Regions from separate parts of the Alteromonas sp. ABV2_168 genome, predicted to be linked through region 2. Evidence: predicted binding sites of a transcription regulator. Region 2 holds the regulator's gene; the other holds the start of a gene.
What was found. The regulator LexA, encoded in region 2, represses DNA repair genes until DNA is damaged. The targets are predictions, from matches to a motif close to TACTGTATNNNNATACAGTA.
Positions count from the first base shown of each region.

Region 1: the regulator LexA is predicted to act here: its motif matches at 5,000-5,019, upstream of recN (DNA repair protein RecN).

Region 1 is NZ_JBSWYQ010000004.1:265,058-272,982, forward strand. Features, by position in the region: gene ACXAH4_RS08855 (McrB family protein) at 1-876, shown strand, start outside; gene ACXAH4_RS08860 (McrC family protein) at 851-2,215, shown strand; gene ACXAH4_RS08865 (hypothetical protein) at 2,596-3,513, opposite strand; partial or broken gene ACXAH4_RS08870 (IS3 family transposase) at 3,591-4,738, opposite strand; gene recN (DNA repair protein RecN) at 5,028-6,710, shown strand; gene ACXAH4_RS08880 (outer membrane protein assembly factor BamE) at 6,848-7,204, shown strand; gene ACXAH4_RS08885 (DUF4097 family beta strand repeat-containing protein) at 7,466-7,925, shown strand, end outside.
Region 2 is NZ_JBSWYQ010000001.1:128,607-136,531, reverse strand. Features, by position in the region: gene ACXAH4_RS00655 (serine hydrolase domain-containing protein) at 1-820, shown strand, start outside; gene lexA (transcriptional repressor LexA) at 922-1,548, opposite strand; gene ACXAH4_RS00645 (type 1 glutamine amidotransferase domain-containing protein) at 1,806-2,483, opposite strand; gene ACXAH4_RS00640 (aldehyde dehydrogenase family protein) at 2,525-2,788, opposite strand; gene ACXAH4_RS00635 (aldehyde dehydrogenase family protein) at 2,850-3,305, opposite strand; gene ACXAH4_RS00630 (aldehyde dehydrogenase family protein) at 3,256-3,723, opposite strand; partial or broken gene ACXAH4_RS00625 (helix-turn-helix domain-containing protein) at 3,748-3,915, shown strand; gene ACXAH4_RS00620 (LysR substrate-binding domain-containing protein) at 3,931-4,398, shown strand; gene ACXAH4_RS00615 (MFS transporter) at 4,422-5,723, opposite strand; gene ACXAH4_RS00610 (LacI family DNA-binding transcriptional regulator) at 5,766-6,785, opposite strand; gene ACXAH4_RS00605 (TonB-dependent receptor) at 7,162-7,925, shown strand, end outside.

The DNA of each region.
Region 1 (7,925 bases), on a different contig from region 2:
GAAAAGCTACGAGAAGCCGGTTCAAACGTCGAGGCTGTCTTCGTGTCAGGCTACAAGACATTATTTAAACCACTGTGTGATGAAATCATTTCCCGCCAACAGCCGCTTTCTGCTGTTAATAAGGAAAATTACGTATTAATTATTGATGAAATCAACAGAGGGAACATCTCTAAGATTTTTGGTGAGCTGATTACTCTTATAGAGCCTTCTAAACGTATTGGCCGACCAGAAGCCCTCGAAGTCACCCTTCCATACAGTAACGATAAGTTTGGCGTACCAAGTAATGTTTTCATCATTGGAACAATGAACACTGCCGACAGATCATTAGCGTTGATGGACACGGCGCTAAGACGAAGATTTGAATTTAAAGAGATGATGCCGGACTACGAAGTACTAACTGGCTACATCATCAAGATTAAAGAACATGAAATCGATCTCGCAACATTATTGCGGATCATCAACGAACGAATTGCGGCGTTGTATGATAGAGAGCACATGCTAGGACACGCGTTCTTTATGCCCGTTGTCGCCGCGCTTAATAGCAATAAACATGACCTAGCTATTCGAGAACTCGCAACATGCTTCAAAAATAAAATCATCCCGCTATTAACAGAATATTTCTTTGAAGACTGGCACAAGGTTAGACTGGTCCTCGGCGATAATCAGAAGGTCAACAGTAACGCCCCGATGTTCATTACTGAACGCAATATTGCTTTTGAAAAACTGTTTGGTAAGCGGGAAACTGAGAGCTTCGGTGATAATGATACTGCGGAATATTCGCTTATCCCTCCAAACTCTTCAGAATGGCACAACCCATTGCTGTACAAGGGTGTTTATCAAGACTTGTCAAATGGCGATATTGCCAATGAAGAATAATCATCAACAAAATATCACTGTTTTTGAATATGATTATTTAAGTAATGACAATAGAGCCGAGAATACGTCCAACTCAGTCTATAAGATTTCACCAGCTGCATTCGAATACCTACATGCATGCCTCATTTCTGATGAGCATGAAACAAACTTCTTAAGCTATAAGAAGAAATCAGGCATGACCGTATTCCAAGTTCAAAACTATGCAGGCGTTGTCCGGTGCCCAGACGGCACTCAAATTGAAATCCTGCCCAAAATTGCCAAACGGCAAGCCGGTGACCACCAAAAGGACGCATATGAGACGGCCAGGTTGTCCCTTTTAATGATGCTAAAATCGTTGAAGTCGTTCAGGCACATTCAAACCGGCGCAGCCAACATCAAACAGCAGAAGATGCCGCTGCTGGAGATATTCATCGCGCAATTTTTAGAGTCGGTGAATCATTTGGTAAAACGCGGGCTCAAAAGTGACTATGTTGCTGAACAAAACAACAATGTTTTTTTACGCGGAAAACTACTACACACCCAACAACTAAAGCGAAACTTTATTCATAAGCATCGTTTCTTTACTGAATACGATACGTACATGGCGGATACACCAACAAACCGCATTATTCACACCGCGCTCTCTAAAGTGAATCAATATACTCGTCACCAAGCCAATAGTAGGCTCTGCCAAGAGCTCATGTTTGCTTTTAACGAGGTGTCTTTCTCAACAGATCTAAAACGAGATTTTGCATCCGCAACCTTACAACGTGGTATGCAACATTATGAACAACCGATTAAATGGTCAAAACTTATCATTGAAGGACTAAGTCCGCATGCAATGTCAGGAAGCAATGAAGCATTCTCGTTGCTATTTCCAATGGAATCTGTGTTTGAAAGCTTTGTGGCAAAGTACCTTTTTGACAATTTGCCCCCCAACTTTTCACTCTCAACACAACTCAATAAAGAATCACTGGTGACATATGGCGATAAGGGGTATTTTCGCTTAAAGCCAGACTTATACCTAACGACTCCGAGTGGGGGTAAGATTGTCATGGATACTAAATGGAAGTTAATTAATCAAAATAAAAGTAGTGGTTCTGACAAGTTTGACCTTTCACAATCAGACTTTTATCAGATGTTAGCTTATGGCTATAAATATCTTGACGGCAAAGGCACATTAGTCTTGATTTATCCAAAGACATCGGACTTTGAACGTCCGTTCGCGCACCCATTCCGCTTCGATAAGAACGAGAAGCTATCGTTATACTTGCTGCCATTTGACCTCACCCCTAACGTGCGAGAAAGAATAACCTGGGCTCCTCTATCAATTTCAGAGGAGCGTATACTTGGGAATTAGACAACAAGCAATTGACAAAATTAGCGTCAAGCTGTCCACACTACCTTGGAGCCAATTTTAATTTCGAAAATTTCATCCGTATTAGCGTGAGCCGACTTATTAAATTTACTCTTTATCTCTTCTATATCTTTCCCTGACATATTTTTATTCCCCTTCATATTATGGTTACTGATTTTCCGATAATGCACGTGATATGATGGCATTTTTAAACTCCTTTTATATTTCAATTCGCACTATAACTTGAATAAAGACTGGAGCACAATCCTTGTTTACCAACACCTATCAGGTAATGAAAGCGTAAGAAGTAGGCACCATTTTGTCTATAAAATACGTAAACCTACCAAACCAGACAGTCTCTGGATTTCACCACATAGCGCAAATCAGCTATTTAAAGACGCTTCTTTCGTCATCTGCATTAAGTATTCGCTATCAATATTTACAATAGGAGAGCGCATAGACGTCACAACAGTAGACAGCCACTCCAACGATTGGTTCTGACATTTCATTTTTATCGCCAAATAAAGCACGAGCTCTCGACGCATTACAACACCTAGCTCTTTTAAACCTTCTTGGCCATTTAGGCAATACCAATGCCACACGATGAAACGTTGCCACGCCATCATTGTTGAATCGAAAGCTGGAGTAGGATAAATGTGTAACGAAACCGCCGTTAGCTCTACAGCCGCAGGCTCATGGGAGATGAGAATATCTGCCGCTAGAAAAATAGTAATAGGTAGATTATAAAACGCAGAATGCTCGTCTTCCTCGTATGTAGGCAACGACATATTTGCAAACATCCCACCTTCGTTTTCACCCTTCGTAAAAAATGGCGAAACGAAATCTCTCGATATCTGCCTGATGATACATTTCGCTTCTTCAATGAGGCTAGGAATGAGTGTCGAGTAACGCTGTAAAAACTGAGAAAGTGACTTTGAACTCACTAATTGAGAAAAAGCTGGTATGGGGAGCTGAATATCTGCGCCGTAGTGACTGAGCTCCTGCTGCAAAACGCCAGCGCATACCTGCTCTTCTAGTTCACTATAGAACGAAGAAGAAATGCTCCCTGTTAATATCACCTGACGGAGCGTCGCCCATAGACTCAAAGGATGGTTAGGTTGCAAGCGCTCGCGAAAGCTTGCCAGCGCTGCGCTTTCGTCAACAAACTCAGGGAACAAATGATATTCTGACACAATATATTCTAGGTCTTTCCCCTTCATTACGTCTGCTAGCTTATCAATATCAAACTGGTTATCCCACAGGCACTTAATTGCCTCACCCTCAATGCAGTATCCACACATGCTTCATGTCCTTTTTCCCATGCCTGCTAACTTGTATTAATTCAAATTTGTTTGTTAAGTGAATCGCCACTATTAGCCTAGACACTTCCCAGCCGTTGAACATGGCGTCTTTCATACTCTACTGGTGACAGTAATTTATTGGAACAATGTTTGCGTTTACAGTTATAAAACATTTCGATGTAATCGAATATGTCAGCACGGGCATCATCTCTGGTTGAGTAGATTTTCTTTTTGATTCTCTCTCGCTTCAGCAGTTGGAAGAAGCTTTCTGCAACGGCGTTATCATGACAGTTACCACGTCGGCTCATACTTCCCTCCAGACCATTCGCTTTTAGGAATGCCTGCCAGTCATGGCTCGTATATTGACTTCCTTGATCTGAGTGCACTGTCACTTGTTGCTTTGGATTCCGGCGCCATACAGCCATCAACAGGGCATTGAGCACAATATCTTTCGTTATTCGCTGCTGCATTGACCAGACGATAACCTTTCGGGAGAACAAGTCCACGACAACCGCCAGATATAGCCAGCCTTCGTGAGTTCGGATGTGGGTGATATCCGTTACCCAGGCTTCATCAGGCGCAGCGGGATTAAATTCTCGATTCAGCCTGTTTGGAACCACAAAGTGACTTTCTCCGCCTCGATGACGAGGCCGTCGATAGCCAACCTGGGCACGTAACCCTTCCCGAACCATGAGTCGGTACACGCGGTTAATACCGCATCGTTCACCGATGTCCCGTAAATCTGAATGAATTTTGCGGTAGCCGTACACGCCACCAGACTCCAGCCAGAATTGCTTAATTAGTCCTGTTAGACGACGGTTGGCTTTATCGCGTTTCGACAGAGGCTTACTGCTCCAGGCATAGTATCCGCTCGGATGAACATCCAGCATTCGACATAGCCAACGGACAGGCCAGAATTAGCTATTATCCTTGATAAAGGCGTACCTCAATCGGACTGCTTTGCGAAGTACGCCGCGGCTTTTTTTAATATGTCCCGTTCTTCTGTAGCCCGTTTTAATTCCTTCTGAAGCCGCTTTATCTCAGCCTGGGCCTCAGATAAATCATTATGCTTCTTAGAATCAGGGCCGAACTTCTTAACCCAGGCATACAAGCTGTGAGTAGTAATATCGAGTCGCTTGGCAACATCGGCGACAGTATGGCCACGATCAACGACTTGTTTGACCGCTTCAATTTTGAATTCTTCAGGGTAGCGTTTACCGCTCATATACACCTCTCTTTTCAGTTAGTTTATCTAACTGAGAGACGTCCAGGAAATCAGTGGCGATTCAGTGGACACCTCCTTATACTCGCGTACAAAGCCAAACCGAATAACCGCCGCTCGAAAAATTTTCATTCCCATAAAAAACTACTATAAATGACTTAACTTACTGAATATAAACAATTACATCAGATTGTAAGAAATGACACTGTCATTAAAACCTACAACTTCACTTTACACGGCCAGAATACTGTATATATTTACACATACTGTATAAACATACTGCGGTGAACACATGCTGGTTAATCTGTCGATCAAAAATTTCGCTGTTGTTAAGCAATTATCTGTCAATCTTGAGTCGGGTATGACGGCCATCACCGGTGAAACCGGTGCGGGTAAGTCTATTGCCATTGATGCACTCAGCCTTTGTCTGGGTGAGCGGGCCGATGCCGGCGCGGTGCGTAAAGACGCGCCTAAAGCTGAAATCGTTGCCCATTTTAATCTGAAAGGCCACAAAGCTGCACTGGCCTGGCTGGATGAGCAGGAATTGCTGGATGAAGATGACGACAGCTGTTTTGTACGCCGTGTCATTTCCCGCGAAGGCAGATCGAAAGCGTTCATTAACGGCACACCGGTATCGCTGCAGCAGCTGAAACAGTTCGGCCAGTACCTCATTGCTATCCATGGCCAGAACACGCACCTTCAGCTTTTGAAAGACGATTACCAGCGAAAGCTGGTGGATCAGTATGCCGCGCATCCTGCCTTGCTGAGCGCCGTGTCAGATAACTACCGCTTGTGGAGGCAGAAACAGTCGGAACTGAAAAACCTGGAAACACAGGCGCAACAGCGTGCTGACCGCCAGCAACTGCTGGCCTACCAGGTACAGGAACTGGATGAGTTTGCTATTGAAGACGGCGAATTTACCGAACTGGAAATTGAGCACCGCAGGTTGAGTAACGGCCAGGCATTGCTGGAACAGGCGCAAACGAGTTTTTATAACCTGTATGAGAATGATGAAGGTAATGCGTTATCCATTATCCAAAATGGTCTTGACCGTCTGTCTGAGCTGGAAGAACACGACAGCGCACTGACGCCGATTATTGCCTTGCTGAACGATGCCTCTATTCAGGTAGAAGAAGCGGCCAGAGAATTACGCAGCTATTGCGATGATCTTGAAATAGATCCTCTGCGGCTGCAACAGGTGGAATCCCGTTACAGCAAAGCCATGGAACTGGCACGTAAGCATACAGTGATGCCTGAAGAACTATTCGGCCATCATCAGGCACTGGCGGCAGAATTTGCCGGTCTGGAGCAGGATGAGAATCGTCTTGAAGATTTACAGCATGAGGTCGTTGAAGCAAAAGATGCTTACCGTCAGGCCTGTGAGGCACTTTCGGCATCAAGGCAGGTTGCTTCGGTTAAGCTGGCAGAAGCGATTCAGGGGCAAATCCGTCAGATGAATATGCCTCATGCGGTCATTAATATTGCTGTCGATTATCAGGAAGACAAAACGCCTGTGGCGTCTGGTCTGGATGATGTGACTTTCCTGGTATCCACTAACCCCGGTCAGCCGGCAGACAAGCTGGAGAAAGTGGTGTCGGGCGGTGAGCTGTCGCGTATCGGGCTTGCCATTCAGGTACTGACCAGCGACAAACACGCAACACCGACCATGATTTTTGATGAGGTCGATACGGGGATCAGCGGCCCTACCGCCGCTATTGTGGGTGGTTTGTTACGCCGGCTGGGTAAAGTGAGTCAGGTTATGTGTGTTACGCACTTACCTCAGGTTGCTGCACAGGCCCATAACCAGTTGTTTGTGACCAAGTTCAGTGATGGTAGTACAACAGAAACACAGATGTTGCCATTAACGAAGCAGGACCGGATAGACGAACTTGCCAGGTTACTTGCCGGTGACAAGGTAACCGAATCAGCACTGGCAAATGCCAGAGAACTGTTAGAAAGTGCAGAATCGAACTAATAAGCGGTTGATTGGTCATAGGTGATTGGGTAGCATGCTGTCGCGCATTATTTTGCGACAGCCGCATTCTGACACTGGTTTGCCGGCAAAGGTAATGCCTGTCACTATAATCAAAGCATAACTGGACAAGCTCACGCATGAAGTTGTATCAAATCGCTATTTTGTTAACCGCTGTATTTTTCACCACTGCCTGTAACAACTGGATCTACCGGATTGATGTGCCACAGGGCAACTTTCTGGACGAACGTGACGTTAAAAAGCTGCGTGTTGGCATGACCAAAGAGCAGGTTGTTTATGTTCTTGGCCACCCTGTTGTTGAAGACTCTTTTGATAAGAGCACTTGGTATTACGTGTACGATATGAAGCGCGGTATGTCCAAACGCGGTGAAGATTTCCAGAAGCAACTGGTACTTAATTTCGACGGTAATGTGCTGACCACCGTAGAAGGCGACTTCGAACTGTCAGAAGATTTTAATACTCCGCTCGATCAGTAAGCATTTTTGGTCCGGAACACCAAAATATGGTGTTCCGGACTACTTCCAAATACGCTCTCCCCTTCCCCCAGCACGCCAAAAACCCATAACCTCCTGATTTTAAATAAATAATCAATTTTGGCTCAGCAATTGCTGAACTTGACATACTTTTTACACTCATTCGTGTGCGGTTATTGCTCGTCATTAAGTGAATGCTTCCCGGCAATAAACGGAAGTATTAACGCCATACCGGACACACATCACTACAAAACGGAAAATAGAATGCTAAACAGGAATCTCTCAATTATTGCTTTATCACTTTTGTGTGCTGCCACGTTATCAGGCTGTGTTATCAATGTCGGGGGTAACGGTGATTATCACGATGGCGGCGATGTAAGCAGTGTGCTGGGATCGGTAACCATCTATGAAGGCCGCCATGCTGGTGATGTGTCTTCCGTCAACGGAGACGTGACTTTGCAAACATTTACTGTTGCTGAAGATGTCAGTACGGTGAATGGCAATATCAGTATTGCAGATAACGCTGCAATCAATGAAGCGAGTACGGTTAACGGCGATATCAATGCCGGTAAAAACCTGAATGTGTTTGGTGATATGTCTACGGTAAATGGCAATATCGGGCTTTCTGTGAATAGTCTGGTGGAAGGCGATTTGGAAACAGTGAATGGCGACATTTCGGTGCCGGATGGCGAGATAAAAGGCTCAGTCACAACGCAAAACGGTG
Region 2 (7,925 bases):
TGAATACGTCAGCGCATGGCCTGCTGATAAACCGGTCATTACTCTGCGCCAGCTTACCTCACATACAGCAGGCATCAGGCACTACAAAGAAGGTGCCAATGAATTCCTTCTGAATGAAAGTTATCCGGATATCGACAGTGCACTGGCGATGTTTAAAGATGATCCACTGCTGTTTGCACCCGGCACAGATCACCGTTATTCAACGTTTGCCTGGACACTGGTCAGTGCCGCAATGGAAGGGGCTGACGCGTCCCGGGATTTCCGCGCCATCATAAACGAAGAAGTGTTCGCGCCGCTGAAACTGGACAACACGGTATTTGACGACCAGTACACCATCATCGATCACCGGGCGAGACCTTACACCGTACACGAAGGTGAGCTGATTAATGCGCCACAAACGGATCACAGCTATAAATGGGCCGGCGGCGGTTTTATTTCTACGCCGTCAGATATTGTCCGGTTTGCTGTAGCCCATGTGGCAAGCGATTACCTGAAACCAGAGACTACCCGCGCCATGTTTACTCCTGCCAGGCTTAACAATGGTGAAACCGTGGGCTTCGGCATAGGCTGGAAAACCGGTTTTGGCGATTACAAAAAACGTAAAGCGTATAAAGATAACGTGAGCGCGCTGGCTTTGATGGACGATATTCCTGATGCAGTGATGCACTCAGGTGGCAGTATGGGCGGCATTACAATGACCATTCTTTGCCGTGAACATAAAACAGCGGTTACTGTAGTAAAAAATGTCAGTGGTGAAGACAATGCTGATGTTTTTCTGCTGGCGCTCAAGACACTGCACTTTGCACATACCAGCCAATAGTAAAGAAAAAGGGCGATGATGGTTTATATCATCGCCCTTCCAATTTTTAGCGCTGTGGCCAGCGCACACAATAGTTATTGCACCGCGCTTAGCGAAAGGACTTACATCCAGTCAGCATTGCGGATTACACCTACAGCCAGACCTTCAATGTTGAATGGTTCAGCAGCAAGATCCACCTTTATGGTATCGAATTCTTCATTTTCTGCATGCAGCCAAACTTCGCGGCCGCGTTTTTCCAGACGTTTTACCGTGACATCCTCATCAACCCTGGCAACAACTACCTGCCCATTGTGCACGTCAGTAGTTCGGTGAACGGCAAGTAGATCACCATCCAGAATACCGATATCTTTCATACTCATACCGTTTACACGTAACAGGAAATCCGCACGGGGGTGGAACAGATCAGGGTCGACCTTGTAATGCATTTCCACATGTTCCTGCGCCAGAATAGGTTCACCTGCCGCAACACGGCCGATTAACGGTAAGCCTGCGTCTTCATCGTTTTCTGCTTCCAGCGGAATATTCAGCTTTATACCCCGTGAGGTACCCGCCAGAATTTCGATTACACCTTTACGGGCCAGCGCCTTTAAATGCTCTTCTGCTGCATTAGCTGATTTAAACCCTAATTGCTTCGCAATTTCCGCACGGGTGGGCGGCATGCCGGTTTCCAGCATGGTGGTTTTGATCAGTTCGAGAACTTCCGTTTGTCTTGGAGTAAGTGGACGCATAAACAGCCCTGTTTTTCTATACAGTTCCTGTGAGTATATACAGTTGCGCTGGTTTGACAAGGGCTGCCGGCGAAATTATTACGCTTATTCAGGGGGCGCAGTTAACAACGCCTGGTTTTCATTGCAACGATATGCATTAGTTGTACATTGTAATACGCTGTTTTAGTTCTCCTTGGGAATAAAAAGGTATCTTCTTATCAAGAAATTTTAGCCAGGGGCCTCCTAATCAGAACGCCACCGGCTAAATTTGAGGGAAATTATGCAAGTTGTTTAATCAAGGCTTGCGCGACAGCTTCGGAGCTGGCTGGATTTTGGCCTGTAATCAATCGGCCATCTTCAACTACGTGAGGCTCCCAGTCCGCACCTTTTTCATAGTGACCGCCAAGACGAATGAATTCATCTTCTATCAAGAATGGCACCACATCAGTCAACTCCACCCCCGCTTCTTCTCCGTTAGTAAAGCCAGTAACTTTACGACCTTTGATAAGCGGCTCGCCGTTATCAGTTTTTACATGACGCAGGACCCCAGGGGCATGACACACAAAACTGATTGGCTTGCCTGCCCGCTCAAACGCTTCGATCAGTGAAACAGACTGTTCTGACTCAGCAAGATCCCACAGGGGGCCATGGCCGCCCGGATAAAACACCGCATCAAAATCTGTGTGTGACACGTTTTCAAGTTTGACAGTGTTCGCCAGTACTTGCTGCGCTTGTTGGTCTTGCTTAAATCGCTCAGTCGCAGGGGTTTGAAAATCAGGCAAATCACTTTTCGGATCCAGAGGTGGTTGTCCCCCCAGAGGTGAAGCCAACACCAACTCAGCACCAGCATCTGTAAAGGTGTAGTAAGGCGCTGCAAACTCCTCCAACCAAAAGCCTGTTTTTTCACCGGTGTTACCCAGCTCATTATGCGATGTAAGTACCATTAAGATTTTCATATAAACCTCTCTATCTTTTAACAATATGGATGAATCAATGATTAAAAAAAAGCGTCTACGGCTGCTTGTTTGTCTGCATACGGTGCTCGCAATCGAAGATTTGATACACCCGCTTCGCTTTGTACTACCACCGCCCTGGCATGAGAGAACTGGCGGAAGCCATGAATACCATGGTAAGCCCCCATACCTGACGCGCCCACACCACCAAAAGGCAGCTCATCAATAGATACATGGGTCATGACGTCGTTGATGACCAGCGCTCCGGAAGTCGTTTGTTGTGCAAATACTTGCTGTGCTGTCCTCATTGAAGTAATAGGCGGCTAAAGGGCGAGGGTGTTGATTGATGTAATCAATTGCCTCGTCCTCTTATTGATACAGACGAATGGGCAATAATGGACCAAATATTTCTTCCTGTATGATTGCCATATCGTCGGTTGTCCCAATCACTAGTTGCGGAGCGATTTTACGGCTTGAGGCGTCATAAGCCGGTTCATTTTGCGGCGCAAGATTGATGATCTCTGCGCCTTTTTGACGTGCATCTTCTAATAGATCGACTAAGCGCTGGTAATGGTGTTCGTTAATGATTGCGGTGTAATCGGTATTTTCTTGAATGCTTGGGAAGGTTTGTCCCATAAATTCTCGCGCTTGAGCTTTGAACGCTTGAGTTTGCTCTGCAGGCAGCAAAACGTAATCTGGTGACAGGCAAATTTGACCTGCATTAAAGGATTTAATCGTTAATGTGCGCTCAACTGCTTTGCTCAGGTCAGCACCTTTAGCCACCATAACAGGCGACTTTCCACCCAGTTCCAGAGTCACTGGCACAAGGTTTTCTGCAGCAGCACGCATCCCCTAGTACTACGGTTAGCTCTTCAGGGCCGAAGTAACGGGCCACTAACTCAGCCAATAATTCTGAAGTCTCAGGCGTCAGTTCAGAAGGTTTTAACATGGCGCTATTACCCGCTGAAAATACACCAGCTAACGGTCCAAATGCTAAATTGATTGGAAAATTCCAGGGACTAATGACACCAACAATCCCTAACGGTTGAAACTGTATTTCAGTGTGCATTTCAGGATCAGGTGAGGCGGTTTGTTCTGCCTCCATCCAGGTATCGAGATTATCGATGGCGTGTTGCAACATATTACTGGTTGTTACCATATCGGCCACGTAAGACTGATATAAGCTACGGTGTCCAAAATCTTCGCTCATGGCAGAAGCAATGGCTTTATGGTTATCACGGATTAATTTTATACAGCGCGGTCACTTAACTTGACGCAACCTGCTGTATCACAACACATTGCAGGACTAGAGGTGGCCATTGGGCGACCTTTATTTGAGCGTTCTTCTAGTGGCGTCGAGCCTACCTCCACAGCGGATGAATTAGCCATGGACATTGGTGATAAGCTGGAAGTAGCTGAGGCGGCTTTGGCTTAAGCAAGAGCTCGATCAATGGACATCTCTGGTGTCTTGCAGATAGTCGGACATGCGGATTTTATAGCTGAGATACTCAGTGTACCGATGCTACCGTTATTGGAGTCGGGGGTGAAAATTCGTATGCACACCGGTAACGGCAGTATGGTGTCGGACATGTTACTTGAGGGGCACTGTGATCTGGGAATCTCAGCCCACCCAGTCTTAGATGATCGTTTAAAAAGCGAGCTGATTTATACCAGTAAATTACTCCCAGTGGCCGCTCCAAGTACCGTAAAGCGCATATTGTCAGCACAAGACTTTGGTTGGTCTGTTATGCCCGAGTTCTTATGTCAGCAGCAAATTGCTCAAAGCGAACTCATGGAGATCCCTTCGCCAGTTGGTACACATGAAATTCACTACTACCTAATTTGGTTACCCAGTGCTTTACGTCAAGTCCGCGTTGCTCACGCAAGACAGACCTTACTCACTCAATTATGGTCGTAATGTCGCCGTTTACCCCGGCGCCATTACTTATCTTTTTCAGTAGCTAACGCGTTATGCACCGCCCGGGTGAGAGGATAAAACCAGAGCACCACAGCCCCGAGCAGACAGCCTGCGCTGGCTACCAGCGAAATGATTTCGACAAACAGCACAGACTCAATATCAGCGTTTGCACTCTGCGCCGCATATTCCAGCGCACCGGCAATCACAGCAAAAGACAGCCCGTCGCTTATCCGCATCACCAGATGAAATGCGCCAAAGGTAAGCGCCTGATTAGGTATCCCCTGATCCCTCGCACCGTACTCAATGGTGTCTGGTAATGCTGACCACACCAGTACCAGCAGTCCGCCTGAGAAAAAACCACAAACAGCGAAATAAACACATGCACCGGTCATCGTGGCCGGGGTCAGCAGAAGAAAGCTAAGGAAAGTCACAGCCAGCCCGGCCAGCGCAAGGATCATGGCATGATGCTTTTCCATGCGCTGTGAGAGGTGGTTAAACCAGGGTAGCGCCACCAGCTTTCCTGCCGCCAGACTCATAATGAACCAGGTCGTCAGCTTCTCGTCGTGAAAAAGCATGCTTGCGAAGTAAACGCCGGATTTGTAGAACACCGGAATAAAGATACACGGCAGTAATGAATATACCGCCAGTACCATGAATGCCTTATTTCGCAGGAGTGCACGGAATGCTTTACTGAGCGGAGGCGGGTGTTTGACCGCTGTCAGATTACCTTCCCGCCAGACCGGCAAAATACATAAATAAATATTCACCAGCATGAACACGCTTGCCGTGATAAGCAAGATAGTCCGCATCCCGTTATCCTGTGACTCCAGCATAGCAAGTGTATCGCCGGCAAATGCGGCGAAGAGCAGGATTGCACAGGAATTATAAAAAATGCGGGATGAAGACAGACGTGTCCGCTCATGGCTGTCTCTGGTCAGTGACCCCATCATCGCGTTGTGAGGTATGTCTACCAGTGCATAACCAATGCGAAAGAGGATGGTCACCACAAGATAAAAAGTAAACAGGTAGTCCGCACCGGCCGGCAGGGGATAAAACAAAATAGCGAACGACAGTACTGTCAGCGGCGCACCTGAGGCGATGACTTTCTGGTAGTGCAAATTATATCTGTCGAGAAGCAGAGACAGCGAGATATCCAGCACGCCGGATACAAGCAGAGACACCATCAGGATCAGGCCCGCTGCCGCTGCCCCCAGTCCCTGTATATCGGCAAAATAATAAAGCAGCAGTAAATCAGTAAAGTTCCAGAGTGTACTTTTAGTAAAAGCACCGGATGCATAGGCCTGTCTCTGGAAAGATGTCAGCATGAGCAGCTTCCGGAGGGCGGGATAGCAACCGGCATATTCATATCAGAGCAGCGGCCCGCAGGAGCTTCGCTGCACGTATTTACAAGTCAGATCTTCTTTCTCTTCATAGGGACGATGCAACACAAGCTGTTGGATCAGCTTGCCGGCCGCTGCGCGTCCCAGATTGCCCACCGGCTGGTGCACAGTGCTGAGTGGTGGCCACAGATTCTTACTGGAAGGGTCGTCGTCAAAACCTATCACCGATACATCATAAGGGATCCGCAATTTCAGCTGGCTGGCCACTTTGTAAACCAGAGTGGCAAGATAATCATTGAAGGTAAAAAATGCGGTGGGGCGATCGTCCCCGGACAGCAGATGGCGGATAATCTTTTCATATTCTTCATCTGACGACATAGGGCCCTGAAAAACCAGCGATGTATCAACAGGAATATCAAAATCGCGGTGCGCTTCTTCATAGCCCTGATAACGCAGTAAGCCACCGTGTACATTGTTAAAATTAATGATCGCAACACGGCGGTGCCCCAGCGTAAGTAAATGACTCACCGCCTCTTTCACGCCGGCCACAATGTCACAGGAGACGCAGCTGTTGGCGTCCAGTGACATAGGCAGAATTTTAACCGCCGGTTTTTGTTCAGCTTCGATGACTGACAATACTCCCTGATCATCACACAGTGGTGGCGTAAGAATGTAACCGTCAGGGTTTGAACGTTCCGCCAGTGCCTTAACCTGTTCCGCCAGCGAGGTTCTGTCTTTTACCGGCCGCACCAGTAAATCGTAGCCAGCTTCGTCACACACTTCGATAGCACCGGATGTCAGTCTCGCCGAATAGGAGTTCGAGGCATAGTCCATATATAAGAGACAAATAAGATAAGACTGTTTGGTGCGCAGGCGCCTGGCATTGAGGTCCGGCCGGTAGCCGGTAACGGCCACTGCACTGAGCACCTTTTCTTTATTTTTATCTCTGACTGTCGGGTCATTATTTAATACACGCGATACCGTTTTAATTGATACACCGGCAACCCGGGCGACATCATGTACCGTGAGATTCTTATCCGTCTTCATTATGGCGAGCTTCGTTTATTTATGAACACATTGTGCCACAGAAGACACCTGACAGAGAATCCATCAAGTTGTAAAAAGTTTCGCAAATAGACAACGATAGCATATATTATATAAAAATAGATTTATAACCATTCAGAATATGTAAAATAAATATAAATTAAATCATAAAATTAAACTTAACTGATTTAACAAACAGTTAAAAGACAACGATAGACTTTTCAAATATCAACGTAGTATGATTGTTAAACATTTAACAGATATTAAACATTTGCCACACCGGAATCTGCCGTACCGGTGAGTGATAAAAATAAAAACCGTTAATTTGCCGGGTGCTGATAACAGCCCCGAAAGGACTACACTCTGAGGAGAAAATCCGATGTTTAACAAAAAACCACTGAATCGCGCATTGTTGCTCGCACTGGGCACGATGACATCCACTTATGCCGCGGCTCAGGACAACACCAATGATGACGCGAAAACGAACTCACAACTGGAGGTCATTGAAGTCACCGCACAAAAGCGGGTACAGGGCTTCATGGAAGTACCGGTTGCCGTTACCACAGTATCCGGCGAAATTTTAGATGCCGCTCAGGCCACAGAATTCCAGGACTTAGTTCAGGTAAGTCCGTCGGTGACATTTAACCAGTCCGGCGATATGCGTGGTTCCGGTGTGAACATTCGCGGGATTGGTACCACCGCGTTCCAGACTGCTGTTGAACCTACTGTCAGTACAGTCATTGACGGTGTCCCCCTTGGCCGTACGGTACAGTTTTTGTCGGATCTGGCAGATATTGACCGGGTTGAAGTACTACGCGGACCGCAGGGCACCTTGTTTGGTAAAAATGCTTCCGGTGGTGTACTGAGTATTTTTACTAAACGTCCGGAAGATTCATTCTTTGGTGAAGTCCGCCTTACGCTCACTGATGATGACGCCTGGGGCATGATGGGTCAGGTGACCGGCCCGATCAGTGACAATGTGCGCGGACGGTTGTCTTTTTATAACCGTGATTTCGATGGTTTTGTGGAAAATGTTACTAATGGCGACACCATCAACGGAGACGAAAGTAAAGGTGTAAGAGGTAAACTCGATATCGATCTGGGTATGAATGACAACGTTTATATTATTGCCGATTATTCGAA